Linked DNA regions of Variovorax paradoxus. The protein of the gene in region 3 interacts with the protein of the main gene of each other region in a pairwise test. Links are inferred from orthologs where the notes say so. Each region holds a gene or a part of one and is shown on either strand. Other genes may lie near its edges.

The links.
Region 1: the proteins of dnaA (region 3) and nadE interact in binary tests that used the Escherichia coli proteins (3 or more experiments, as listed by UniProt). The link is inferred for Variovorax paradoxus from one-to-one orthologs.
Region 2: the proteins of dnaA (region 3) and QFZ47_RS09835 interact in binary tests that used the Escherichia coli proteins (3 or more experiments, as listed by UniProt). The link is inferred for Variovorax paradoxus from one-to-one orthologs.

What each region holds. Positions count from the first base shown.
Region 1 is NZ_JAUSXL010000002.1:1,243,419-1,246,354, forward strand. Bases 17-2,800 are described here. They hold nadE (NAD(+) synthase), read left to right. Parts: upstream 17-877; coding sequence 878-1,723; downstream 1,724-2,800. Other genes in these bases: QFZ47_RS09580 (phospholipase A), read left to right, coding at 17-859; QFZ47_RS09590 (PAS domain-containing hybrid sensor histidine kinase/response regulator), read right to left, coding at 1,736-2,800. Outside these bases: more of QFZ47_RS09580, read left to right, coding at 1-16; more of QFZ47_RS09590, read right to left, coding at 2,801-2,936. UniProt on the Escherichia coli protein: Catalyzes the ATP-dependent amidation of deamido-NAD to form NAD. Uses ammonia as a nitrogen source.
Region 2 is NZ_JAUSXL010000002.1:1,303,895-1,307,029, reverse strand. Bases 35-3,017 are described here. They hold QFZ47_RS09835 (SIS domain-containing protein), read left to right. Parts: upstream 35-1,195; coding sequence 1,196-1,840; downstream 1,841-3,017. Other genes in these bases: QFZ47_RS09825 (NAD(P)-dependent oxidoreductase), read right to left, coding at 2,645-3,017; QFZ47_RS09830 (BON domain-containing protein), read left to right, coding at 1,837-2,604; QFZ47_RS09840 (YraN family protein), read left to right, coding at 749-1,120; rsmI (16S rRNA (cytidine(1402)-2'-O)-methyltransferase), read right to left, coding at 35-700. Outside these bases: more of rsmI, read right to left, coding at 1-34; more of QFZ47_RS09825, read right to left, coding at 3,018-3,135. UniProt on the Escherichia coli protein: Required for the timely initiation of chromosomal replication via direct interactions with the DnaA initiator protein.
Region 3 is NZ_JAUSXL010000002.1:1,897,162-1,900,225, reverse strand. Bases 1-2,912 are described here. They hold dnaA (chromosomal replication initiator protein DnaA), read right to left. Parts: upstream 2,191-2,912; coding sequence 811-2,190; downstream 1-810. Other genes in these bases: QFZ47_RS12715 (ribonuclease P protein component), read left to right, coding at 2,714-2,912; rpmH (50S ribosomal protein L34), read left to right, coding at 2,478-2,612; dnaN (DNA polymerase III subunit beta), read right to left, coding at 1-723. In the rest of the region: more of QFZ47_RS12715, read left to right, coding at 2,913-3,064. UniProt on the Escherichia coli protein: Plays an essential in the initiation and regulation of chromosomal replication. Binds in an ATP-dependent fashion to the origin of replication (oriC) to initiate formation of the DNA replication initiation complex once per cell cycle.

The DNA.
Region 1 (2,936 bases), 650 kb from region 3 along the record:
CAACGAAGGCTGCCGCGACCGCCAGTACTCGGCGCTGTCGCGCTTCTGGGAGCTGGAGAACGGCACCGATTGCGGCACCTTCGGCTTCCGCGGCTATCGGCCGCTGAACGTGTCGGTCTCGGCCGCCACCCGCAAGCCCGAGACGCCCACCTCGCCGTCCGAAGGCCACTCCGGCAGCGCCGTGGCCTACCAGGCCAACGAGATGCGTATCGGCCTGTCGGTGCGCACCAAGATCGCACAGGGCCTGCTCACGCAGAACGAGCCGGCCAAGAAAGATTCGCTGTGGTTCGCGTACTCGCAGCAGTCGACCTGGCAGCTGTTCAACGGCTCGATCTCGCGGCCGTTCCGCACCACCGACCACGAGCCCGAGGTGATGTATGTCTACCCGCTCGACTTCAACCTGCCCGGCGGCTGGCGCTGGCGCTACGCGGGCGTGGGGCTGGTGCACCAGTCGAACGGCCAGAGCCTGCCGCTGTCGCGCAGCTGGAACCGCGTCTACCTGATGGGCGGCGCCGAACTCGACGACCGCTTCACCATCACCGGACGCATCTGGCAGCGGGTTTCGGAAGAGGCGGCAAAGGACGACAACCCCGACATCTCCAACTACATCGGCCGCGCCGAAGTCACGGGCCGCTGGAACTTCAACCGCGACAACACCCTGGGCTTCACGGTGCGCAACAACCTGCGCGAGAGCGGCCGCGGTTCGGTGCGGCTCGAATGGCTCAAGGCCATCGGCGATTCGACCAAGGGCAACCTGCGCTTCCACACGCAGCTGTTCCACGGCTACGGCGACACGCTGGTGGACTACAACCGCAAGCGCACGGTGCTCAGCATCGGCTTGAGCCTGGTGGATTTCTAGGCCAGCAAGGATCGCTTTATGGATCAGGACCTGACTCCCGTCGACGCCACCCAGCGCGAGATCATCGCGGCGCTGCATGTCGCACCCGTCTTCGATGCCGCCGCGGAAATCGAGCGGCGCACCGCGTTCCTCGCGGACTACCTGCAGAGCACCGGCCTCAAGGCGCTGGTGCTCGGCATCAGCGGCGGCGTCGATTCGCTGACGGCCGGCTGCCTCGCGCAGCGCGCCGTCGAGCGGCTGCGTGCGCAAGGCTACGGCGCCACCTTCATCGCGATGCGCCTGCCCTACGACGTGCAGAAGGACGAGGATGAGGCACAGGCCTCGCTCGCGGTGATCAGGCCGGACCGCATCCTCAGCGTCGACATCCGCCCGGCGGCCGACGGCATGCTCGCGGCGCTCAAGAGCGGCGACTTGGCCTTCCGCGACGCGGCGCATGAAGACTTCGTGCTCGGCAACATCAAGGCGCGCCAGCGCATGATTGCGCAGTTCGCGGTGGCCGGCGCGCACGACGGCATCGTCATCGGCACCGACCATGCCGCCGAGGCGCTGATGGGTTTCTTTACCAAGTTCGGCGACGGCGCGGCCGACGTGACGCCGCTCACCGGCCTCGACAAGCGCCGCGTGCGCGCCATCGCGCAGCGGCTCGGCGCGCCCGACGAGCTGGTGTTCAAGGTGCCGACGGCCGATCTCGAATCGCTGGTGCCGGGCAAGCCCGACGAGGACGCCTTCGGCGTCAGCTACGAACAGATCGACGATTTCCTCGAAGGCAAGCCGGTGCCCGCCGCGGCGCGCGAGATCATTCTTGCCACGCATCGCAGGAGCGCCCACAAGCGCGCGCTGCCGGTGGAGCCGCCGCAGGCCTAGCTTCGGCTGGCTTCACGCCGCCTTGAAGCGAGGCGGCTCCAGCAGGTGTTCGAGCAGCGCCGAGAGCTTGTCGACGTCGACCGGCTTCGTCAGATGGGCCCGGAAACCCGCCTCCAGGCTGGTGTCCCGGTCGCTGGCCTGCCCGTAGCCGGTGATGGCGATCAGCGGCGGCGGGTTGATCATCTCCGCCCGCACACGCCGGGCGACTTCGTGGCCGCTCAGGTCGGGCAGGCCGATGTCCAGCAGCACCACATCCGGGTCCTGCGCCTTCACCGCCTCGATGGCGGCCAGTCCGCCATGCACGACGCTGGACTTGTAGCCCAGCGCTTCCAGCAGCATGGCCATGGTCTCGGCCGCATCCACGTTGTCGTCCACCACCAGCACGCGCTGCTCGCCCACCGGACGCGGCTGCGCCTCGAGCATGGCGACCGGCGCCTGCGTGGTCGGGAACTGCACCACGAATTCGCTGCCCTCGCCCGGCCTGCCGGTGCTGAACGCGCTGACGCGTCCTGCGTGCAGCGTGGTCAGCTGCTGCACCAGGCTCAGCCCCAGGCCCAGCCCGCCCTGCGTCCTTGCCAGGTTCTGCTCGCCCTGCACGAACAGGTCGAAGATCCGCTGCAGGTCCTGCGGCGGTATGCCGGGCCCGTCGTCGCGCACGCTGATGTCCGCCTCCGTTGCGGTTCGCGAGAGCGACACGCGGATGTTGCCGCCGTTCCCGGTGAACTTCGCCGCGTTGTGGATCAGGTTGCTGAGGATCTGGATGACGCGCGCCCTGTCCCCGGCAATCCAGGGATCCGCGTCCTGCGCCTCGAGGTGCAATGTCTGCGACTTGCCCTCGATCAGCGGACGCACCGCCTCGACGGCCTCGGCGATGGCGTCGCGCAGGCGAACCGGCTTGTTCTCGATCTGGATCTTGCCGCTCGTGATGCGGCCCACGTCGAGCAGGTCGTCCACCAGCCGGGTCATCTGGCGCAGCTGCCGGCCGATGATGTCGCGGGTGTGCACGACCGCGGCCGACTCCGTCTTCTCGCGCTTGAGGAGTTCGAGCGCGTTCGAGATCGGCGCCAGCGGATTGCGCAGCTCGTGCCCGAGCATCGCAAGGAAGTTCGTCACGCGGCGCCCTTCGTCTTCCAGCGCGGTCACGCGGCGGCGCTCGGTCAGGTCGCGCGTGACCTTGGCGAAGCCGCGATGCCTGCCGGTGGCATCGTGCAGC
Region 2 (3,135 bases), 590 kb from region 3 along the record:
CGGCGGCGGCGAGGGTCGCGATTTCCTCGAATTGCTTGGTGAGTTCGCGGCCGACGGTGATGCGGCGCTCGCCCAGCGCCGCGAGGGCGCGCGCCACGGCCTCGATGCGGTGCGGCGCTTCCAGCAGCACCACCGCGCGCCGCTCCTGCGCCAGCGCCTTCACGGCCGCGTCGCGCTCGCCGGCCTTGGTCGGCAGGAAACCCGCGAACACGAAGGCGCTGCTCTCGTCGCCCGCCGCCACGAGGCCGGCGGCGCCGACCAGCGTGGTGACGCTGCTCGCGCCCGGCAGCGGCAGCACGCGCTGGCCGGCACCGCGCACCGCCGCGACCAGCCGCGCGCCCGGGTCGCTCACGCCCGGCGTGCCGGCGTCGCTCACGTAAGCAATGCGCTCGCCCAGCGCGAGCCGCGCGACCACGGCCTGGGCAGCCTCGGCCTCGTTGTGCTGGTGCACGGCCAGCAGCTGGGCATTCGGCCGGTCGATGCCGTAGGCGCGCAGCAGGCTCTGCGTGTGGCGCGTGTCCTCGCAGGCGATGGCGTCCACCAGCTGCAGCACATGCAGCGCGCGCAGCGTGATGTCGGCCAGGTTGCCGATGGGCGTGGCCACCACGTACAGCGTGCCCTGCGGATAATGCTGTGCACCCGAGGCATCGCGCGCGGCCGCAAGGGCGGCGCCGAAGGAAGCGGGTACTAGTGAAGCCAAGGGGTTTCTCCGTAGGAACAAAAAAGAAAGCCGGCAGGGAGGGCAAGCATGAAGACCATCACGACCAAGCATCGTGGCGACGCGGCGGAAGACGCCGCGCTCGACCACCTTCAATGCGCGGGCCTGGCGCTGGTTGCGCGCAATTATCGAACGCCCGGGCGCGGCGGCGGCGAGATCGACCTGATCATGCGCGATCCGCGCGACGCCACGCTGGTGTTCGTGGAGGTGCGCCAGCGCAGCACCGGCACGCACGGCGGTGCCGGCGGCAGCATCACGGGCGTCAAGCAGCGGCGCATCGTCTTTGCCGCGCGCCACTACCTGAACGGTCTGCGCACGCTGCCGCCGTGCCGCTTCGACGTGGTGCTGGTCGAGGAGCGCATCACCTGGCTGCAGGGGGCGTTCGACGCGGGCGGGAACTGACAGCGCGCCGCAGGCTCCACCCCCACACATATCGCAAACGTCTTGTTTCATCGCCCCCCGGTATCATCGCGCCCCATGCTCGAGCAACGGATTCAGCAACACTTCATCGATAGCGCCGACCTCAAGTACCAGGCCGGCCCAGTCCTCAGCAAACCCATTTCGCAGGCAATGCAGGCCATCCTGGCGTGCGTGACCAGCGGCGGCAAGGTGCTGGCCTGCGGTGCGGGCGTCTCGGGCCTGCTGGCGGCGCAGTTCGCGGCGCATTTCGTCGGCCGCTTCGAGCGCGAGCGCCCCGAGCTCGGCGCCATCGCGCTGCCCGGCGACAGCACCGACCCCACGGCCGACAGCGCCAACGCCATCGACGCCGACCGCTTTGCCCGCCAGGTGCGCGCACTCGGCCAGGCCGGCGACGTGCTGCTTGCGCTCAGCGCCAGCGGTCAGTCGGCGGCCGTGCTGGCGGCGGTCATGGCCGCGCACGAGCGCGACATGACGGTGGTCGCGCTGCTGGGCAACGCCAGCGCCGGCCAGCCGGCATCGCCCGCCGCGGGCAGCAGCGGAACCGGTGGCGCCATCGGCCGCGCGCTGCGCGAAACGGACGTCCAGATCGGCGTGTCGCACGAACGTGCGGCGCGTATCCACGAAGTCCACCTGCTCGCACTGCACTGCCTGTGCGACGGCGTGGATGCCCAGCTACTCGGAGAACAGGAAGCTTCCACATGACAACGACACCGTTCCAACGCCTCGCCATTGCTCTTGCCGCGGGGACCGTGCTGGTTGCCGGGCTGTCGGCCTGCGTGCCGCTCGTGGTCGGAGGGGCCGCAGCGGTGGGCATGGGCATGGTGGCGACCGATCGCCGCAGCTCCGGCGCCCAGCTCGACGACCAGGGCATCGAGCTGCGCGCGGCCGCCCGTGTGCGCGAAATCGCCAACGACAACATGTACGTGAGCGTCACCAGCTTCAACCGCCAGGTGCTGCTGACGGGCGCCGTGGGCAGCGAGGCCGACCGCCGCCGCGTCGAGGACGTGGTGCAGCGCGTGGACAACGTGCGCTCGGTGGTCAACGAGGTCACCGTCGGCCAGTCCAGCACTTTCCAGGAACGCTCGAACGACGTGTTCATCAGCGGCAAGGTCAAGGCCTCGCTGCTCGACGCCAAGGACATCTTCGCCAATTCGTTCAAGGTGGTGACCGAGCGCGGCGTGGTCTACCTGATGGGCATCGCGACGCGCCGCGAAACCGACCGCGCGACCGAAATCGCACGCGGCATTTCGGGCGTGCAGAAGGTGGTGCGCGTGGTCGAGGTGGTGAGCGAGGCCGAACTGGCCAGCCAGGCGCAGCGGGGCGGCACGGGGGCATCCACACCCGCTCCTGCACCCGCGCCGTCGTCGGCACCCGGGACTTCTTCTTCGTCGCGCGTGCCGCTGCCGCCGATGGAGCCGCTGCCGCCGGCGCAACCCGGCACCCCGACGACCTCGCCGGTGCGCTGATCCAGCAAAAAAACAAGGCCCGTTTGCACGGGCCTTGTTTTTACTTGAGCCGGATGATCAGGCTCGACGTATCCCAGCGCTTGCCGCCGGCCTGCTGTACGTCGGCATAGAACTGGTCGACCAGCGCCGTGACGGGCACGCGCGCGCCGTTGCGCTTGGCCTCGTCGAGCACCAGGCCCAGGTCCTTGCGCATCCAGTCGACGGCAAAGCCGTAGTCGAACTTGCCCTCGATCATGGTCTTGCCGCGGTTGTCCATCTGCCAGCTCTGGGCGGCGCCCTTGCCGATCACATCGAGCACCAGCTTCATGTCGAGGCCGGCGCGCTGGCCGAAGGCAATGGCTTCGGAGAGGCCCTGCACCAGGCCCGCGATGGCGATCTGGTTCACCATTTTGGCCAGCTGGCCGGCGCCGCTCGCGCCCAGCAGCGTGACGGCGCGCGCGAAGGCGGTCATCACCGGCTTGACGCGTTCGAAGCTCGCCTTGTCGCCGCCGCACATCACGGTGAGCGCGCCGTTCTGCGCGCCGGCCTGGC
Region 3 (3,064 bases):
GCCCTCGACCAGCTTGGTGACGAACTCCATGCCGCCGAAGCTGAACTTGGCCTGGTTGTTCGCAAACTGCATCTCGATGGCGCCTTCGGCGTCCGACAAGAGGCGCTGCATCTCGAGCACGGTCTTGCGCGGAAGAATGACTTCCTGGCGCGGCACTTCGACGTCGAGCGTGGCCGACGAGAACGCCAACCGGTGGCCGTCGGTGGCCACCAGGCTCAGCTGCTTGCCCTCGGCCACGAACAGGATGCCGTTCAGGTAATAGCGGATGTCGTGCACGGCCATCGCAAACGAAACCTGCGAGAGCAGGTCCTTCAGCGTCTTTTGCGGCACGCTGAACACGGGGCCGAAGTTGGCGGCCTCCTGCACCAGCGGAAAGTCCTCGGCCGGCAGCGACTGCAGCGTGAAGCGGCTCTTGCCGCCCTTGAGCACCAGCTTGCTGGCGCTCGATTCGAGGCTAACGGTCTGGTCGGCCGGCATGGTGCGCAGGATGTCGATCAGCTTGCGCGCGCCGATGGTGGTGGTGAAGTTGCCTTCATCGCCGCCGAGTTCGGCCGTGGTGCGGATCTGGATCTCGAGGTCGCTGGTGGTCAGCTGCAGCTGGCCGCCGGTCTTGCGGATCAGCACGTTGGCCAGGATCGGCAAGGTGTGACGCCGCTCGACGATGCCCGCCACCGATTGCAGCGCGGCGAGGACCTTGTCCTGGGTTGCCTTCAAAACGATCATGTCTTCTTCCTCTTCTCTTATCTCTTTGAATCCGCCAGTGAGACGCCATTCTCCGCTGTTGCGAGGGGCATTTTGGATGACATGCGATCAGCCCTTAAGCGTCTGCTCGAGGACGTGCAGCTGCTGGTTGAGCTCGGTGAGCTGCTGGCGCTCGCCCGAGATCTTGCGCACCGCGTGCAGCACCGTCGTGTGATCGCGCCCGCCGAACAGCTCGCCGATTTCGGGCAGGCTCTTCTGCGTGAGCTCCTTGGCCAGGTACATCGCGATCTGCCGCGGCCGCGCAATGCTGGCCGGGCGCTTCTTGCTGTACATGTCGGCGACCTTGATCTTGTAATAGTCGGCCACCGTCTTCTGGATATTCTCGACCGAGATCTGCCGATTCTGGATCGACAGCAGGTCGCGCAGCGCCTCGCGCGCCAGGGCGATCGAGATTTCCTTCTGGTTGAAGCGCGAGTAGGCCAGGATCTTGCGCAGCGCGCCTTCGAGCTCGCGCACGTTGGAGCGCACGTTCTTGGCGACGAAGAAGGCCACTTCCTCGGGCATCTCGGCCGATTCGGCGCGGGCCTTGTTGATCAGGATGGCCACGCGCATTTCGAGCTCGGGCGGTTCGATGGCCACCGTGAGGCCCGAATCGAAGCGCGACACCAGGCGCTCGTGGATGTCGGCCAGGCCCTTCGGATAGGTGTCGCTGGTCATCACGATGTGCGACTTCTTGGCCAGCAGGGCCTCGAACGCATTGAAGAATTCTTCCTGCGTGCGGTCTTTATTGGCGAAGAACTGCACATCGTCGATCAGCAGCAGATCGAGCGAGTGGTAGCGCTCCTTGAACTCGTCGAAGGTCTTGCGCTGATAGGCCTTGACCACATCCGAGACGAACTGCTCGGCATGGATGTAGAGAACTTTGGAATCCGGGCGGTCGGCCAGGAGCCGATTGCCCACCGCGTGCATCAGGTGGGTCTTGCCCAGGCCGACGCCGCCGTAGATGAAAAGCGGGTTGTACAGATGGCCCGGCATGCCGGCCACGTGCATGGCGGCGGCGCGCGCCATGCGGTTGGCCGTGCCCTCCACCAGCGTGTCGAAAGTGAGGCCCGAATTCAGCCGGTTCTTGAAGCCGGCGGCGGCCGGCTCCTCGCCCGGGCCGGCCACGTCGCGCGGCACGTCGGTTTCAGCCAGCACGGCAACCGGGGCAGAACGCACGGGTGCTTCTCGCGGAGCAAGCGCTAACTCAACGGCCACAGGCTGGCCGTACATCTTCTCGGCCATGGCGGCAATCTTGCCGGCGTACTGGGCCCGGATCCAGTCGAGCTTGAAGCGGTTGGCAACGAACACCGTCATGCGCGACAGGTCGTCCGCGACCTGCGCTGTCAGGGGCTTGATCCAGGTGTTGAACTGCTGCTCCGACAGCTCCTGCGCGAGCTGGTCGACGCAGGCCTGCCAGAGGCTTTCGCCGATGCCGTCAGTGGACATGGGCGCTTGGAAAGATGGTGAAACCCTCGGGCATTATTTGGTATAGGTATTGTGGATATTCTCTGCTGAAGGCGCTCGGCATTCTAACTTGTCAAAGCCTTATCCACACGCTGCCGGCGGCGGCGAAAGGCCCGCAAATCCAGTCGAAGATTGTTCGGGGGCCGAATGTTTGCGATAATTGCGGGTTTCCCTGAAAACCTCATTGCGTCTTTCGGGGGCTCATCCGAAACACGCTCTCCGGCGCCCGCGGCTTTTTCGCCTGCGGAAACAGGGAATCAGGAACCATCATGAAACGCACATACCAAGCATCCAAAGTCCGCCGCGCCCGTACCCACGGCTTTCTGGTCCGCATGAAGACCCGCGGCGGCCGTGCCGTCATCAACGCACGCCGCGCCAAGGGCCGCAAGCGCCTGGCCGTCTGACGGCAGTCCGCCTGCCGTTGCCCGCCGCCGATCCGCCAGCGCCAGTTCCTGCAGCCAGCGCTCCTGGTCCGACCAGCAACGACGGACGCGGCCCGGCTTCCATGCAGCGGCTCAAGACCCGCGCGCAATTCCAGGCCGTCCTCGCAGGTGCCACCGTGGCGCGCACTGCTCATTTCGCATTGCACCGCTGTGCGCTCGATCTTTCGTCGAGTGCGGCACCGCTGTTCGCGTCCGACGATGTCTGGCTGGGCGCCATGGTGCCCAAGCGCTGGGCGCGCCGCGCGGTCACGCGCAACGCCATCAAACGCCAGATCTATACCGTGAGCGCCGCGCCCGGCGCCGGCTTGCCGCGTGCCGCGCACGTGGTGCGGCTGCGCGCGGGTTTCGACCGCAAGGAATTCGTGAGCGCCTCTTCGGACAAGCTCAAGGGCGCCGTTCGTGCCGAACTCCAG